DNA from 3 places in the Enterobacter huaxiensis genome. Region 1 is predicted to be linked to each of the others. Evidence: predicted binding sites of a transcription regulator. Region 1 holds the regulator's gene; each other region holds the start of a gene.
The links. Region 1 encodes PurR, which represses purine synthesis genes. Its sites were predicted from a motif close to CANGCAAACGTTTGCNTG; they were not measured.

Region 1 (5,362 bases):
AAGCCTTTCAGCGTTCCGCTCACCGAACGGTCGGCCAGCTTGCCGCCCAGATAGTTGCCGATGGAGAAGCCCACGCCAATGAGCACCAGCATCGCGGTAATAAAGATCGGCGTCGCGTGAGTAATATCGTGCAGCACCGGGGAAATATAGGTGTAGAGCGTAAACATCGCCCCTGCGCCGAGAACGGTGGTCAGCAGTGCGGAGAGCACCTGCGGGCGCACCAGCACCGACAGCTCTTTACGCACGTCAGGGCGTTCGCCTGCGCTGCCTTTTGGCAGGGAGAAGAACAGTGCCACCATCGCGACAATGCCCAGCGCCGCGGTCGCGAGGAAGGACATACGCCAGCCGATCGCTTCACCCAGCCAGGTTGCAGCAGGCACACCGCCAATGTTGGCGATGGTCAGCCCCATAAACATGGTGGCAACCGCGCTGGCCTGCTTGTGCTTCGGCACCACGCTTGCCGCAACCACCGAGCCCAGACCGAAGAAAGCGCCGTGGTTAAGGCTGGTCAGAATACGGGAGAGCATCAGCGTGGTGTAATCCGGAGCGAGGGCTGAAAGCACGTTGCCTAGCGTAAAAATAGCCATCAGGAAAATCAGGGCGTTGCGGCGCGCGCGGTGCGAGAGCAGCAGCGTCATCAACGGCGCGCCAACCATCACGCCAACCGCGTAGGCGCTAATCAGCATACCGGCAGCCGGAATAGAGACGTCCACGCCTTTGGCGATGACGGGTAAAAGCCCCATTGGGGAGAATTCAGTAGTGCCAATCCCAAAAGCGCCAATCGCCAGGGCCAGCAGAGGAAAATTGATTTTCATGGGTTAACTCCGGATGCCGTGTCATTTCTCGACACAGAACAAAGAAGCCAAAAGCATGACATCAATCACAAAAAATGAGAAGTTAACATTTTGGCAAAAGATTTTTGCCGGAGGAGTAACAATCGGGGAAAATCGGAGGGAAAATACTCTCCCCCCGTTTGAATCAGTGCAGAACAGCCGTCAGACCCGCGGCAACAATCAGAGCCAGCACGATGATGGTGGTGGTCAGCGAAAACTTAAGATCGGTATTCATCAATTATTCTCCTTTTAATCACCCTACGAAAAGTGAGCTTGCTCATTTTTACACAGTTTACGTCAAAAATCTTCCTGGATTTAAACTGATATCCACTTTTGCTCTTCCCCTTTTCATCAAGATAGGACAAAATTCCACGCTAAATTTATTAGCGTACCGGCCATTGACCCCCTCCTGACGTCCTGTGTCGTTTTCCCGGCGTGTCGCAACTCAAGATTGCGTGATAAGGGTGAGAGAAGGCAAACGTTTACCTTCAAGTTTTTCAGGAGTTTAGGATATGGTCTGGAGTGACATTTCATGGCAACAATAAAAGACGTAGCAAAACGCGCAAACGTTTCCACTACAACCGTATCACACGTTATTAACAAAACCCGCTTTGTTGCAGAAGAGACGCGCAATGCGGTCTGGGCCGCGATCAAAGAGCTGCACTACTCACCGAGTGCGGTTGCGCGAAGCCTGAAAGTTAATCACACCAAGTCGATTGGCCTGCTGGCCACCAGCAGCGAAGCGGCCTATTTTGCCGAGATCATCGAAGCCGTCGAGAAAAACTGCTTCCAGAAGGGTTACACCCTGATTCTGGGCAACGCCTGGAACAGCCAGGAAAAGCAGCGCGCCTACCTGTCGATGATGGCGCAAAAGCGCGTCGACGGCCTGCTGGTCATGTGCTCTGAATACCCGGAGTCGGTTCTCTCTATGCTGGAAGAGTACCGTCACATCCCGATGGTGGTGATGGACTGGGGCGAAGCGCGGGCCGACTTTACCGATTCCGTCATTGATAACGCCTTTGAAGGCGGCTATATGGCGGGCCGGTATCTGATAGAGCGCGGTCACCGCGAGATAGGCGTCATTCCCGGCCCGCTGGAGCGCAACACCGGCGCTGGCCGTCTGGCCGGCTTTATGAAGGCGATGGAAGAAGCGCTGATCAACGTGCCGGAAAACTGGATTGTTCAGGGTGACTTTGAACCGGAATCCGGCTACCGCGCTATGCAGCAGATCGTCTCCCAACAGCACCGCCCTACCGCGGTATTCTGCGGCGGCGACATCATGGCGATGGGCGCACTCTGTGCGGCGGACGAACTGGGTCTGCGCGTGCCGCAGGACATCTCCGTTATCGGGTATGACAACGTGCGCAACGCGCGCTACTTCACCCCGGCGCTGACCACCATTCACCAGCCGAAGGACTCCCTGGGTGAAACGGCGTTTAATATGCTGATGGACAGGATCGTCAGCAAGCGCGAAGAGTCTCAGTCCATTGAAGTCCACCCGCGCCTCATCGAGCGCCGTTCCGTCGCGGACGGTCCTTTCCGCGACTACCGTCGTTAATGGCTTTACGGGGCCAGTTTATCTGGCTCCCGTAACCACTCCCTGTTCAACGTTTCACTGTCACCCAGGTAGTCCAGAAGCCAGGCCATGGCCGGCGAAACGTCATTTTGCTGCCAGGTCAGACAGCAGGCCGCATCCGGGAACGGATTTTCCAGCGTCAGGGCAACCCACTCTCCGGCGTCAATGCGCGGTCGCGCAAAGTGAACCGGCACCATCGCGACGCATAGCCCCGCAGAAAGGCACGTAGCCGAGGATTCCCAGTCAGGCGCCACGACGCGGCGCTGGTTGTCCAGCAGCCAGGTAATGCGCTTGGGCAGCGAACGCGACGTATCTTCCAGCACCAGCGACGGCCAGTTGCGCAACGTGTCGTCGCTGAGCGGCCCTTCCATGGCCGCCAGCGGGTGATCGCTTGCGACAACGCATTTCCAGCTCAGCATGCCCATATCGCGAAACGCGTAACGTCCGCCCACGGGGATCGCCTGCGTCGCGCCGATGGCCATCTCCGCCCTGCCGTCTGCCAGCGCGTCCCAGACGCCGTTGAACACCTCCTGGGAGACGCGCAGCTCAACGTCTGAGAAATGGCGATAGAAATCAACAATCATTTGCCGGGTGCGCTCAGGCTTAACAATGTTATCTACAGCGATGGAGAGATGCCCTCGCCAGCCGTTAGCGATCTGCTGACACTGCTCGCGGGTGATCTGCATTTTTTTGATAACAGACCGCCCTTCTTTCAAAAACCAGGCCCCGGCAGGCGTTAACTCGACGTCGCGATGACGCCGTTCAAAGAGCGGAACCGCCAGCCACTCCTCCAGCTGACGCACGGTGTAGCTGATGGCCGACGGGACGCGGTGCAGCTCCTGCGCGGCGCCGGTAAAACTGCCGTTACGCGCAACGGCGTCCACAACTTCAAGAGAATAATCTGACCACATTTTCTGCCTGCAAAAAATTTGAATGCACTTACCAAATATTAGCGTTTCACAAGCCGCTTTGCACTCCCTACACTCTCGGCCAACGTACACCTGCCTCCTCAGGAGAATAAAATAATGCAACCCAGGAAAGGATTTTTAGTCTGGCTCGGCGGCCTAAGCGTGCTGGGCTTTTTAGCGACCGATATGTATCTGCCCGCGTTCGCCGCAATGCAGGAAGATTTGCAAACCCCTGCCGCCGCCATCAGCGCCAGCCTGAGCCTGTTCCTCGCGGGCTTCGCCATCGCGCAGCTGCTCTGGGGACCGCTCTCTGACCGCTTTGGTCGTAAACCGGTGCTCCTCCTCGGTCTGGCTATTTTTGCCGTCGGCTGTCTGGGCATGCTGTGGGTTCGGGATGCCACCTGGCTGCTGGTGTTGCGCTTCATTCAGGCTGTCGGCGTCTGTGCCGCCGCCGTGACCTGGCAGGCGCTGGTGACCGATTACTATCCGGCCTCCCGCACAAACCGTATTTTCGCCACCATTATGCCGCTGGTCGGCCTTTCACCCGCCCTTGCTCCGCTGCTGGGCAGCTGGATCCTCGCGCATTTCGACTGGCAGGCGATCTTCGCGACGCTGTTCGCTATCACCCTTGTGCTGATGCTGCCTGCGTTCTTTCTTAAGCCTGCGCATAAAAAAGCGGCGCATCCTGACGCGAAGCCGATCACCTTTACGTCCTTACTGCAGGCCAAAGCCTATCGCGGTAACGTGCTGATCTACGCCGCGTGCTCTGCGAGCTTCTTCGCCTGGCTGACCGGTTCACCGTTCATCCTGCACGATATGGGCTACAGCCCTGCGGCTATCGGCCTGAGCTACGTCCCGCAGACCATCGCGTTTCTGGTGGGCGGCTACGGCTGCCGTGCGGCGCTGCAAAAATGGGAAGGCCAGCAGATGCTGCCATGGCTGCTGGTGCTGTACGCGCTCAGCGTGATCGGGACCTGGGCGGTTGGGTTTATTCCAGGGGCCGGTCTGGTAGAAATTTTGATTCCATTCTGCGTGATGGCGATTGCTAACGGTGCGATTTACCCTATCGTGGTCGCTCAGGCGCTACGTCCGTTCCCGCAGGCGACCGGCCGCGCTGCGGCGCTGCAGAATACCCTGCAGCTTGGCCTGTGCTTCCTGGCAAGCCTCGTGGTCTCTGCGCTGATTGCCACCCCGCTGCTGACCACCACCAGCGTGATGCTGGTTACCGTTGCGCTGGCGGCCATCGGCTATTGCATGCAGTCTTCCGCGCAGCGCGAGGAGAATGACCGCGCGCGGGCAGAAGCGTCACACGCATAGTCGCGCCGGAAATTATGTTACATTCCAGTGATTAGGTTGCTAAGAATTTTCTATTGAATCACCAAATTTTGAGGCCTATACTGAATTTGGTTCGATTAAATACGATAAATATTAAGTGTTAACGGGAGCCGGAGTGCTCCCGTTTTACCATGGAAGGCTTTTCGGCAAGGGTTATCTCCCTTCCTCTGTTCTACGTCGGATATTAGCCTCGCGGACATTTACCGTGAGATTTCTCACAAACCCTAAATAGCGTCTACGCTGTTTGAAGGTTCTGATCACAGCAAGGTGATGGGGAAGCTATGAGTTCATCGTGTATAGAAGAAGTTAGCGTTCCGGACGATAACTGGTCCCGGATCGTCAATGAGCTGTTAGGTCGTGCAGGCATCACTATCAATGGATCTTCGCCTTCAGATCCCCAGATTAAACATCCTGACTTTTTTAAACGTGTGTTGCAGGAGGGATCGTTAGGCCTGGGCGAAAGCTATATGGACGGCTGGTGGGAGTGCGAACGGCTGGATATGTTCTTCACTAGCGTCCTGCGCGCCGGTCTGGAAAAGCAGCTCCCGCGTCATTTCAAAGATACCCTGCGTATCGCCTCTGCCCGCTTATTCAACCTGCAAAGCAAAAAACGGGCATGGATCGTGGGTAAAGAGCACTACGACCTGGGAAACGATCTGTTCAGCCGCATGCTTGACCCGCTGATGCAATATTCCTGCGCTTACTGGAAA
Region 2 (5,362 bases), 1.8 Mb from region 1:
CCCAGCCACAAGTCATCCGCTAATTTTTCAACATTAGTCGGTTCGGTCCTCCAGTTAGTGTTACCCAACCTTCAACCTGCCCATGGCTAGATCACCGGGTTTCGGGTCTATACCCTGCAACTTAACGCCCAGTTAAGACTCGGTTTCCCTTCGGCTCCCCTATACGGTTAACCTTGCTACAGAATATAAGTCGCTGACCCATTATACAAAAGGTACGCAGTCACCTAACAAGTAGGCTCCCACTGCTTGTACGTACACGGTTTCAGGTTCTTTTTCACTCCCCTCGCCGGGGTTCTTTTCGCCTTTCCCTCACGGTACTGGTTCACTATCGGTCAGTCAGGAGTATTTAGCCTTGGAGGATGGTCCCCCCATATTCAGACAGGATACCACGTGTCCCGCCCTACTCTTCGAGTTCACAGCATGTGTGCTTTCGTGTACGGGACTATCACCCTGTACCGTGCGACTTTCCAGACGCTTCCACTAACACACAAGCTGATTCAGACTCTGGGCTGCTCCCCGTTCGCTCGCCGCTACTGGGGGAATCTCGGTTGATTTCTTTTCCTCGGGGTACTTAGATGTTTCAGTTCCCCCGGTTCGCTTCGTTAAGCTATGTATTCACTTAACGATAGTGTGTCGGAACACACTGGGTTTCCCCATTCGGAAATCGCCGGGTCAAAGGTTCATATCACCTCGCCGGCGCTTATCGCAGATTAGCACGTCCTTCATCGCCTCTGACTGCCAGGGCATCCACCGTGTACGCTTAGTCGCTTAACCTCACAACCCGAAGATGTCTCTTTCGACACATCATCGACTTGCGAAAATTTGAGAGACTCGAACACACCCTTAAAGGTGTGTCGTTTCAATTTTCAGCTTGATCCAGATTTTTAAAGAGCAAAACTTCTTAATGCACTCAAAAGTACATTCAGAAGTTCATCATTCATCAGACAATCTGTGTGGACACTACAAAGGCAGGTTCTTTAAGGTAAGGAGGTGATCCAACCGCAGGTTCCCCTACGGTTACCTTGTTACGACTTCACCCCAGTCATGAATCACAAAGTGGTAAGCGCCCTCCCGAAGGTTAAGCTACCTACTTCTTTTGCAACCCACTCCCATGGTGTGACGGGCGGTGTGTACAAGGCCCGGGAACGTATTCACCGTAGCATTCTGATCTACGATTACTAGCGATTCCGACTTCATGGAGTCGAGTTGCAGACTCCAATCCGGACTACGACGCACTTTATGAGGTCCGCTTGCTCTCGCGAGGTCGCTTCTCTTTGTATGCGCCATTGTAGCACGTGTGTAGCCCTACTCGTAAGGGCCATGATGACTTGACGTCATCCCCACCTTCCTCCAGTTTATCACTGGCAGTCTCCTTTGAGTTCCCGGCCGAACCGCTGGCAACAAAGGATAAGGGTTGCGCTCGTTGCGGGACTTAACCCAACATTTCACAACACGAGCTGACGACAGCCATGCAGCACCTGTCTCAGAGTTCCCGAAGGCACCAATCCATCTCTGGAAAGTTCTCTGGATGTCAAGAGTAGGTAAGGTTCTTCGCGTTGCATCGAATTAAACCACATGCTCCACCGCTTGTGCGGGCCCCCGTCAATTCATTTGAGTTTTAACCTTGCGGCCGTACTCCCCAGGCGGTCGACTTAACGCGTTAGCTCCGGAAGCCACTCCTCAAGGGAACAACCTCCAAGTCGACATCGTTTACGGCGTGGACTACCAGGGTATCTAATCCTGTTTGCTCCCCACGCTTTCGCACCTGAGCGTCAGTCTTTGTCCAGGGGGCCGCCTTCGCCACCGGTATTCCTCCAGATCTCTACGCATTTCACCGCTACACCTGGAATTCTACCCCCCTCTACAAGACTCTAGCCTGCCAGTTTCGAATGCAGTTCCCAGGTTGAGCCCGGGGATTTCACATCCGACTTGACAGACCGCCTGCGTGCGCTTTACGCCCAGTAATTCCGATTAACGCTTGCACCCTCCGTATTACCGCGGCTGCTGGCACGGAGTTAGCCGGTGCTTCTTCTGCGGGTAACGTCAATCGACAAGGTTATTAACCTTATCGCCTTCCTCCCCGCTGAAAGTACTTTACAACCCGAAGGCCTTCTTCATACACGCGGCATGGCTGCATCAGGCTTGCGCCCATTGTGCAATATTCCCCACTGCTGCCTCCCGTAGGAGTCTGGACCGTGTCTCAGTTCCAGTGTGGCTGGTCATCCTCTCAGACCAGCTAGGGATCGTCGCCTAGGTGAGCCGTTACCCCACCTACTAGCTAATCCCATCTGGGCACATCTGATGGCAAGAGGCCCGAAGGTCCCCCTCTTTGGTCTTGCGACGTTATGCGGTATTAGCTACCGTTTCCAGTAGTTATCCCCCTCCATCAGGCAGTTTCCCAGACATTACTCACCCGTCCGCCGCTCGTCACCCAGGAGCAAGCTCCCTGTGCTACCGCTCGACTTGCATGTGTTAGGCCTGCCGCCAGCGTTCAATCTGAGCCATGATCAAACTCTTCAATTTAAGTTTGATGCTCGTGAATTAAACTTCGTAATGAATTACGTATGTTCACTCAGAGACTTGGTATTCATTTATTGTCCGAAGACATTAAGAATCCATGTCACTTTGAGTGCCCACACAGATTGTCTGATAAATTGTTAAAGAGCAGTGCAACGCGGCTTTCGCTCACCGTTGCGAGGTGGCGTATATTACGCTTTCCTCTTTCAGAGTCAACCCGTTATTTCAGGATTTTTTCTCTTCAACCGACCCGGCTGTTTGTGAAGTGATTCACATGTTCCGTGTCGATGGAGGCGCATTATAGGGAGTTCTCGGCAGGCCGCAACCGCTAAATGACAGAAAAATGACTGACTGCTGCATTCCACAGCAAAACCCCGCCTTATACCTTTTTACACACAGACTTATCCACAATGATACGAAAAAGTGAAAATGTGCGAGCGTTGCGCAAACGTTTTCGTTAAAATGCTCGCGCTTAATAAGGATGCCCCGTCAGGTGTGTTAGATGAGTTTTTCGCAGGAAAATTCATCTAACGCTCTCTGTAATCGTGAAATCCAGGGGATTTACCATGCAACAACGTCGTCCAGTCCGCCGCGCTCTGCTCAGTGTTTCTGATAAAGCCGGTATCGTCGAATTCGCTCAGGCACTTTCTGCACGTGGCGTAGAGCTGCTTTCCACAGGCGGTACCGCTCGCCTGTTAGCAGAGAAAGGTCTGCCGGTAACCGAAGTGTCCGATTACACCGGTTTCCCGGAAATGATGGATGGACGCGTCAAAACCCTGCACCCGAAAGTGCACGGCGGCATTCTTGGTCGCCGCGGCCAGGACGACGGTATTATGGAACAGCATGATATCGCCCCAATCGATATGGTTGTCGTTAATCTCTACCCATTCGCACAGACCGTTGCCCGCGAAGGCTGTTCTCTGGAAGATGCAGTTGAGAATATCGACATCGGCGGCCCGACCATGGTGCGCTCCGCAGCCAAGAACCATAAAGATGTGGCTATCGTGGTGAAGAGCAGCGATTACGACACCATTATTAACGAGATGGATGCCAACGAAGGGTCACTGACGCTTGCAACGCGTTTCGACCTCGCCATCAAAGCCTTCGAACACACCGCCGCGTACGACAGCATGATCGCCAACTACTTCGGTAGCCTGGTACCTGCCTACCATGGTGAAAGCAAAGATCCTTCCGGCCGCTTCCCGCGCACCCTAAACCTGAACTTCATTAAGAAGCAGGATATGCGCTACGGCGAGAACAGCCACCAGCAGGCTGCCTTCTATATAGAAGAAGAGGTAAAAGAAGCCTCTGTTGCCACCGCTCAGCAGGTTCAGGGCAAGGCGCTCTCCTATAACAACATTGCCGACACTGACGCCGCGCTGGAATGCGTGAAAGAGTTCAGCGAGCCGGCCTGCGTTATCGTCAAGCACGCCAACCCATGCGGTGTTGCGGTTAGCAGCTCTATCCTTGATGCCTACGATCGCGCCTACAAAACCGACCCAACCTCCGCGTTCGGCGGCATTATCGCCTTCAACCGCGAGCTGGATGCTGAAACGGCTCAGGCCATCATCTCCCGCCAGTTCGTTGAAGTGATCATCGCGCCATCCGCTTCCGAAGAGGCGCTGAAAATCACCGCGGCGAAACAGAACGTGCGCGTGCTGATTTGCGGCCAGTGGGCGGAACGCGTGCCGGGCCTGGACTTCAAGCGCGTGAACGGCGGCGTGCTGGTTCAGGACCGCGACCTGGGCATGGTGACTGAAGCCGACCTGCGCGTGGTAACCAAACGACAGCCGACCGAACAGGAGCTGCGTGACGCGCTGTTCTGCTGGAAGGTCGCGAAGTTCGTTAAATCCAACGCCATTGTCTACGCCAAAGAGAACATGACCATCGGAATAGGTGCTGGCCAGATGAGCCGCGTCTACTCCGCGAAAATCGCGGGTATTAAAGCCGGCGATGAAGGTCTGGAAGTCAAAGGCTCCGCCATGGCTTCTGACGCCTTCTTCCCGTTCCGTGACGGTATCGACGCGGCAGCCGCTGTAGGGATCACCTGCGTGATCCAGCCCGGCGGCTCTATCCGCGATGACGAAGTGATTGCCGCCGCCGACGAGCACGGCATTGCGATGATCTTCACCGACATGCGTCACTTCCGCCATTAATTCCCGGAGCAGAAAATGAAAGTATTAGTGATTGGTAACGGCGGGCGCGAGCACGCTCTGGCGTGGAAAGCGGCGCAGTCTCCGCGGGTGAAAACCGTCTTTGTGGCGCCGGGCAACGCCGGGACCGCCCTGGAACCGACTCTGCAGAACGTCGCCATCGGCGTGACCGATATTCCGGCGCTGCTGAGCTTTGCTCAGAGCGAGAAAATCGATCTGACCATCGTCGGCCCGGAAGCGCCGCTGGTGATTGGCGTCGTCGATGCCTTCCGCGCGGCGGGCCTGACAATCTTCGGGCCAACGGAAGGCGCCGCGCAGCTGGAAGGCTCCAAGGCCTTCACCAAAGATTTCCTCGCGCGCCATAACATCCCGACGGCGGAATATCAGAACTTCACCGACGTGGAGCCAGCCCTGGCCTACCTACGTGAAAAAGGCGCGCCGATTGTTATCAAAGCAGACGGTCTGGCAGCAGGTAAAGGCGTTATCGTCGCGATGACCCTCGAAGAAGCAGAAGCCGCGGTTCAGGATATGCTGGCGGGCAACGCCTTTGGCGATGCAGGCCACCGCATCGTGATCGAAGAGTTCCTCGACGGTGAAGAGGCCAGCTTTATCGTGATGGTCGACGGCGAGCACGTTCTGCCGATGGCCACCAGCCAGGACCACAAGCGCGTGGGTAACGGTGATTCCGGCCC
Region 3 (5,362 bases), 860 kb from region 1:
CACGCCTGCGAGATATGCGAACGCTGGCCGCCGCGCGCGCAGCAGAGATAGCCCTCCGGGTGCGCAAGGCTCGCTTCGCGCCAGGCGTTGATACGCGCTTCACGCGTCTCGCCGTTCACCAGGCTATGGCCGAGCGCAAGCGCCGCGTCGGGCCCCTGGCGCTTATAGCAGGTGCCGACGGCGGCACGCTCGTCATCGTTCATCAAGGGCAGGTTGAGCGCGGCGGGCATCGCGCCCTGTGCAAATTCGATCGGCGCGCGAACGTCGATTAAAGGGGTACCGGACGCGAGGATCGCGCGATAGTCCGTTCCATCGTTCATGGTTATTCCAGAAGAAAGCTAAGCAGCAATGGGCGGGGATTTTACGCCGGGGAGGAGGAATATCAACTCCCCGGCGAAGGGAGAGCTATTTCAGCTTTGACTGTGCCCAGACAATGCCGCTCGCGTATTCTGGCGGCAGGAGAGGGGAGATCGCTTCAAGCGTGGCGCTCAGGCGGTCGGTATCCGAATCGTTCAGGTTCAGGTGGCCTACTTTACGCCCCGGACGTACTTCTTTGTCGTACCAGTGCAAATGCACCAGCGGCAGCTTAAGCCAGCTGTAGTTCAGATCGGTGCCGATCAGGTTGATCATCACCGACGGGCTGTTCACCACCGGCTGCGGAAGCGGCAGCTCGGTAATCGCGCGCAGGTGCAGCTCGAACTGGCTGATGGACGCGCCGTTTTGCGTCCAGTGGCCGCTGTTGTGCACGCGCGGCGCTAGCTCGTTAATCAGCAGGCCGGCCGGGGTGATGAAGCACTCCATCGCCATGACGCCGACATAGTCCAGCTCGTGCATAATGGCTGAAAGCATCTCTTCCGCCTGCGCCTGCTGCTCGGCGTTCGCGTGGGGGAAGGCGACGCTGGTGCGCAGGATGCCGTCCTGATGCAGGTTATGGGTCAGAGGGTAAAACACGGTGTGGCCGTCGTGCCCGCGCGCGCCCACCAGCGACACTTCGCCGCTGAAGTTAATGCCCTGCTCAACGATGCACTCGCCGTAGCAGTCGTCCGGCAGCTCGGCGGCGTCATCCGCGCGCAGTCGCCACTGCCCGCGGCCGTCGTAGCCGCCAACGCGACGCTTCACGATGGCCAGTTCGCCCAGCATGGCGAAAACGTCATTCCATTCGCTTTTATCCGACAACAGCTGCCACGGCGCGGTCGCCAGGCCGAGCTTGTCGAACAGCTGCTTTTGCGTCAGACGGTCAGCAATGATCGGGAAAACGTCGCGGTTCACGAAGGCGTTGTGACGGGCCAGCTCGCGGGTCAGCGCGGTTTCCGGCCAGCGTTCGATCTCAGCGGTAATCACGCTCTGATGGAACGGCACGGCTTCCGGCTCGGCGTCCAGCCCGACGGGCCAGACGGAAATGCCCAGCGGTTCACCGGCCTGACGCAGCATCCGGCCTAGCTGACCGTTGCCAAGAACGCAAACCTGCTTCATGCCGCACCCCGCGGGTCCGGGTTATCCAGCACCTCGTCGGTCTGGGCTTTACGCCATTCGGCCAGACGCTGGTGCAGGTCTTTATCGTGAGTCGCCAGGATTTGGGCTGCCAGCAGGGCTGCGTTTGCCGCACCCGCTTTGCCGATCGCCAGCGTGCCGACAGGAATGCCGCGCGGCATCTGGACGATAGAGTAGAGGCTATCCACGCCGCTTAGCGCGGCGCTTTGCACTGGAACACCCAGAACCGGTACCAGCGTTTTGGCGGCAATCATGCCCGGCAGATGTGCTGCGCCGCCCGCACCGGCAATAATCACTTCATAACCATTCTCTTCGGCGCTTTCGGCGAAGCTAAACAGTTTGTCAGGAGTACGGTGCGCGGAGACCACTTCAACGTGGTGCGGAACATTCAGGATTTCAAAGATTTCGGCGGTGAACTGCATGGTAGCCCAGTCGCTTTTGGACCCCATCACGATGGCGACACGCGCCGGATTATTGCGGGAAGACATGCGTCTTAAAACTCCTGTGGTGCGAAACACACTGCTTTCGAGGGCACAGAGAATAGCATGTAATACGGGCAAGGAAAACGGTTGCGCGGTTAAAAGATGAGCCGTTGTGGGCGGGAATGCATAACAAAAAAGACCGCGTAGAGCGGTCTGTTTTGCGCGGATTTTACTGAAGATCCCCTGCGGTCAGGTTCGCTTTGTCGAACGCGTGGCTGACGTCAATATGATTCACCATGCCGGTGTCCCTGTTTGAGCCTGCTTCTGGCATGGAGAAGCGATTCTCCGCTGCCATCGCGCCACTGGACACTAAGGCTGCTAGCAGCAGGGCGCTCACGATGCTGATTTTTTTCATTCTTTGTTCCTTCCTCATCATCTTGTCGCTGTCGCTAGTCTCAGCTGGCGGCACGGCAATCCAGGTTCTTATTTAGTCAGTTCTGCAGTCATGTGTACGCGGTTGTTGAACTGTGCGCTGGTGATTTTGTAAGACGAACCCTGTTCAGCAGCCTGAGCGGCAATTTTTGCTTCTGCACGGTCGAGAGTTGAACCGGTCGCGCTAACGCTCTGGGCGAAAGAACCGAAAGAAACCAGGGAGAGAGCAGCAACTGCAACGAAAGTTTTGATGGTTTTCATGGTCGTATTCCTTAAGTGTTTTGTCTGTAGTAGGGTGTGTTGCCCTGATGTGATAAATAATAGACCGACCATGGAGTGATTAAAATCGAAACAATTTGCCGATATCATTCAATAAAATTGAATGTGTTTGATCATTTAGTGCGGTGGGAGAATCAGAAAGGAAAGGCGATGAGCTCAACGCCTTGCGGCGTGACTTTGACCATCGAGCCCTCAGCGTGCCACGCGCCCAGCACCACGCGGTGGGCGGGTTCGCCGTTGGCCATCAGAGTATGGACATCAGGGCGATGGGTATGCCCGTGGATAAGCCACTGGACGTGATGCTTCTCCATGGCGTTAACGACCGCCTGCGGGTTAACGTCCATAATGGTCATGGATTTGCTGCTGTTGGCGGCTTTGCTGCCCGCGCGCATTTTGGCGGCGATGCGGCTGCGGATAAACAGCGGCAGGGCCAGGAACAGCGTCTGGATCCACGGGGTGTGAACCTTAGCGCGAAAGGCTAGGTAGCCGGTATCGTCGGTGCAGAGCGTGTCGCCGTGCACGATCAGTACCTTGCGGCCATAGAGATCGAGCACCTGCTCTTCAGGCAGCAGCGTCATGCCGCTTTCGCGGGCGTAGCGCTTGCCGAGCAGGAAATCACGGTTGCCGTGAATGAAGTAGCAGGGAACGCCGGAATCCACGAGTGCTTTAATGGCGGCAGCTATTTCACGGTGCAGCGGGTTAGGATCGTCGTCGCCAATCCAGGCTTCAAACAGGTCGCCCAGAATGTACAGCGCGTCGGCGCTTTTCGCTTCACCGCGTAAAAAACGCAGAAAACCGGCGGTGATCGCCGGTTCTTCCGTTTGCAGATGCAGATCCGCAATAAAGAGTGTCGCCACCAATTACTCGCTGACGGTCACGCTTGTAATCACAACGTCTTCTTTAGGAACGTCCTGGTGCATACCGCTGCGGCCAGTAGAGACGGCTTTGATCTTGTCAACCACGTCCATACCTTCAGCCACTTCTGCGAATACGCAGTAGCCCCAACCCTGCAGGCTTTCGCCAGAGAAGTTCAGGAAGTCGTTGTCTGCCACGTTGATGAAGAACTGTGCGGTTGCGGAGTGAGGCGCCTGGGTACGGGCCATTGCCAGCGTGCCGCGGGTGTTTTTCAGACCGTTATTTGCTTCGTTTTTGATCGCTTCTTTGGTCTCTTTCTGGTTCATACCAGGTTCGAAACCGCCGCCCTGGATCATAAAGCCGTTGATCACGCGGTGGAAAATAGTGTTGTTGTAGAAACCTTCGCGGCAGTAGTCCAGGAAGTTTTTAACTGTTTCAGGCGCTTTGTCATCAAAGGTCTTGATTACGATATCGCCATGATTAGTGTGGAAAGTAACCATTTTTGCATCCTGTTCCGTTATTGTGGTACATCGACCCGCGTTCGGGTCATCTATAGGGGCTTGTTATAGCATAACCACAGGATGCGATCACCTTGCATTGTGTGCTGCTTCGGGTTTGAATTACGGGTAGAATACCCGGTTTTCGTCCACACACGTGTTTACATGGAATCTTCGATGTTAAAAATCTTTAATACAATGACGCGCCAAAAAGAGGAATTTAAACCTATCCATGCCGGGGAAGTTGGCATGTACGTGTGTGGTATTACGGTTTACGATCTCTGTCACATCGGCCATGGCCGTACGTTTGTCTCTTTCGACGTAGTGTCACGCTACCTGCGCTTCTTGGGCTACAGCCTGAAGTACGTGCGTAACATCACCGATATCGACGATAAAATCATCAAGCGCGCTAATGAGAACGGCGAAAGCTTCGTTGCGCTGGTGGACCGTATGATTGTCGAAATGCACAAGGATTTCGACGCCTTAAACATTCTGCGCCCGGACAGCGAGCCGCGTGCGACCCACCATATCCATGAAATTATCGACATCACCGAGAAGCTGATCGAACGCGGTCACGCCTACGTTGCGGATAACGGCGACGTGATGTTCTCGGTGCCAACGGACCCAACCTACGGCGCGCTTTCGCGTCAGGATCTGGATCAGCTGCAGGCCGGTGCGCGCGTTGACGTGGTTGACGTGAAGCGTAACCCGATGGACTTCGTGCTGTGGAAAATGTCCAAAGCGGGCGAACCAAGCTGGCCGTCCCCGTGGGGCGAAGGCCGTCCGGGCTGGCACATTGAATGTTCCGCGATGAACTGCAAGCAGCTCGGCAAACACTTCGATATTCACGGCGGCGGTTCGGATCTGATGTTCCCGCACCACGAAAACGAAATCGCGCAGTCTACCTGCGCCCACGGCGGCGAGTACGTTAACTACTGGATGCACTCCGGGATGGTGATGGTTGACCGCGAGAAGATGTCGAAATCGCTCGGCAACTTCTTCACCGTGCGCGACGTGCTGAAGTACTACGACGCGGAAACCGTGCGCTACTTCCTGATGTCCGGCCACTATCGCAGCCAGCTGAACTACAGCGAAGAGAACCTGAAGCAGGCGCGTTCGGCGCTGGAGCGTCTCTACACCGCGCTGCGCGGCACCGACAGGTCTGTTCCTGCTGCGGGCGGCGAGGCGTTCGAAGCGCGCTTCATTGAGGTGATGAACGACGACTTCAACACCCCGGAAGCCTACTCCGTGCTGTTCGACATGGCGCGCGAAGTGAACCGCCTGAAGTCAGAGGATATGGCCGCGGCAAATGCCCTGGCGTCCCATCTGCGCAAGCTCTCTTCCGTGCTCGGCCTGCTGGAGCAGGAGCCGGACGCGTTCCTGCAG

Region 2: the regulator PurR is predicted to act here: its motif matches at 2,959-2,976, upstream of purH (bifunctional phosphoribosylaminoimidazolecarboxamide formyltransferase/IMP cyclohydrolase).
Region 3: the regulator PurR is predicted to act here: its motif matches at 2,050-2,067, upstream of purE (5-(carboxyamino)imidazole ribonucleotide mutase).

What each region holds. Positions count from the first base shown of each region.
Region 1 covers NZ_CP043342.1:2,750,760-2,756,121, forward strand. Annotated here, with positions in the region: gene D5067_RS13130 (MFS transporter) at 1-815, opposite strand, end outside; gene cydH (cytochrome bd-I oxidase subunit CydH) at 979-1,068, opposite strand; gene purR (HTH-type transcriptional repressor PurR) at 1,366-2,391, shown strand; gene punR (DNA-binding transcriptional activator PunR) at 2,397-3,320, opposite strand; gene punC (purine nucleoside transporter PunC) at 3,435-4,634, shown strand; gene cfa (cyclopropane fatty acyl phospholipid synthase) at 4,934-5,362, shown strand, end outside.
Region 2 covers NZ_CP043342.1:4,579,657-4,585,018, forward strand. Annotated here, with positions in the region: rRNA gene D5067_RS21830 (23S ribosomal RNA) at 1-774, opposite strand, end outside; rRNA gene D5067_RS21835 (16S ribosomal RNA) at 984-2,523, opposite strand; gene purH (bifunctional phosphoribosylaminoimidazolecarboxamide formyltransferase/IMP cyclohydrolase) at 3,084-4,673, shown strand; gene purD (phosphoribosylamine--glycine ligase) at 4,689-5,362, shown strand, end outside.
Region 3 covers NZ_CP043342.1:3,609,404-3,614,765, reverse strand. Annotated here, with positions in the region: gene mnmH (tRNA 2-selenouridine(34) synthase MnmH) at 1-320, opposite strand, end outside; gene purK (5-(carboxyamino)imidazole ribonucleotide synthase) at 406-1,473, opposite strand; gene purE (5-(carboxyamino)imidazole ribonucleotide mutase) at 1,470-1,979, opposite strand; gene D5067_RS17290 (hypothetical protein) at 2,143-2,328, opposite strand; gene D5067_RS17285 (YdgH/BhsA/McbA-like domain containing protein) at 2,397-2,606, opposite strand; gene lpxH (UDP-2,3-diacylglucosamine diphosphatase) at 2,759-3,481, opposite strand; gene ppiB (peptidylprolyl isomerase B) at 3,485-3,979, opposite strand; gene cysS (cysteine--tRNA ligase) at 4,154-5,362, shown strand, end outside.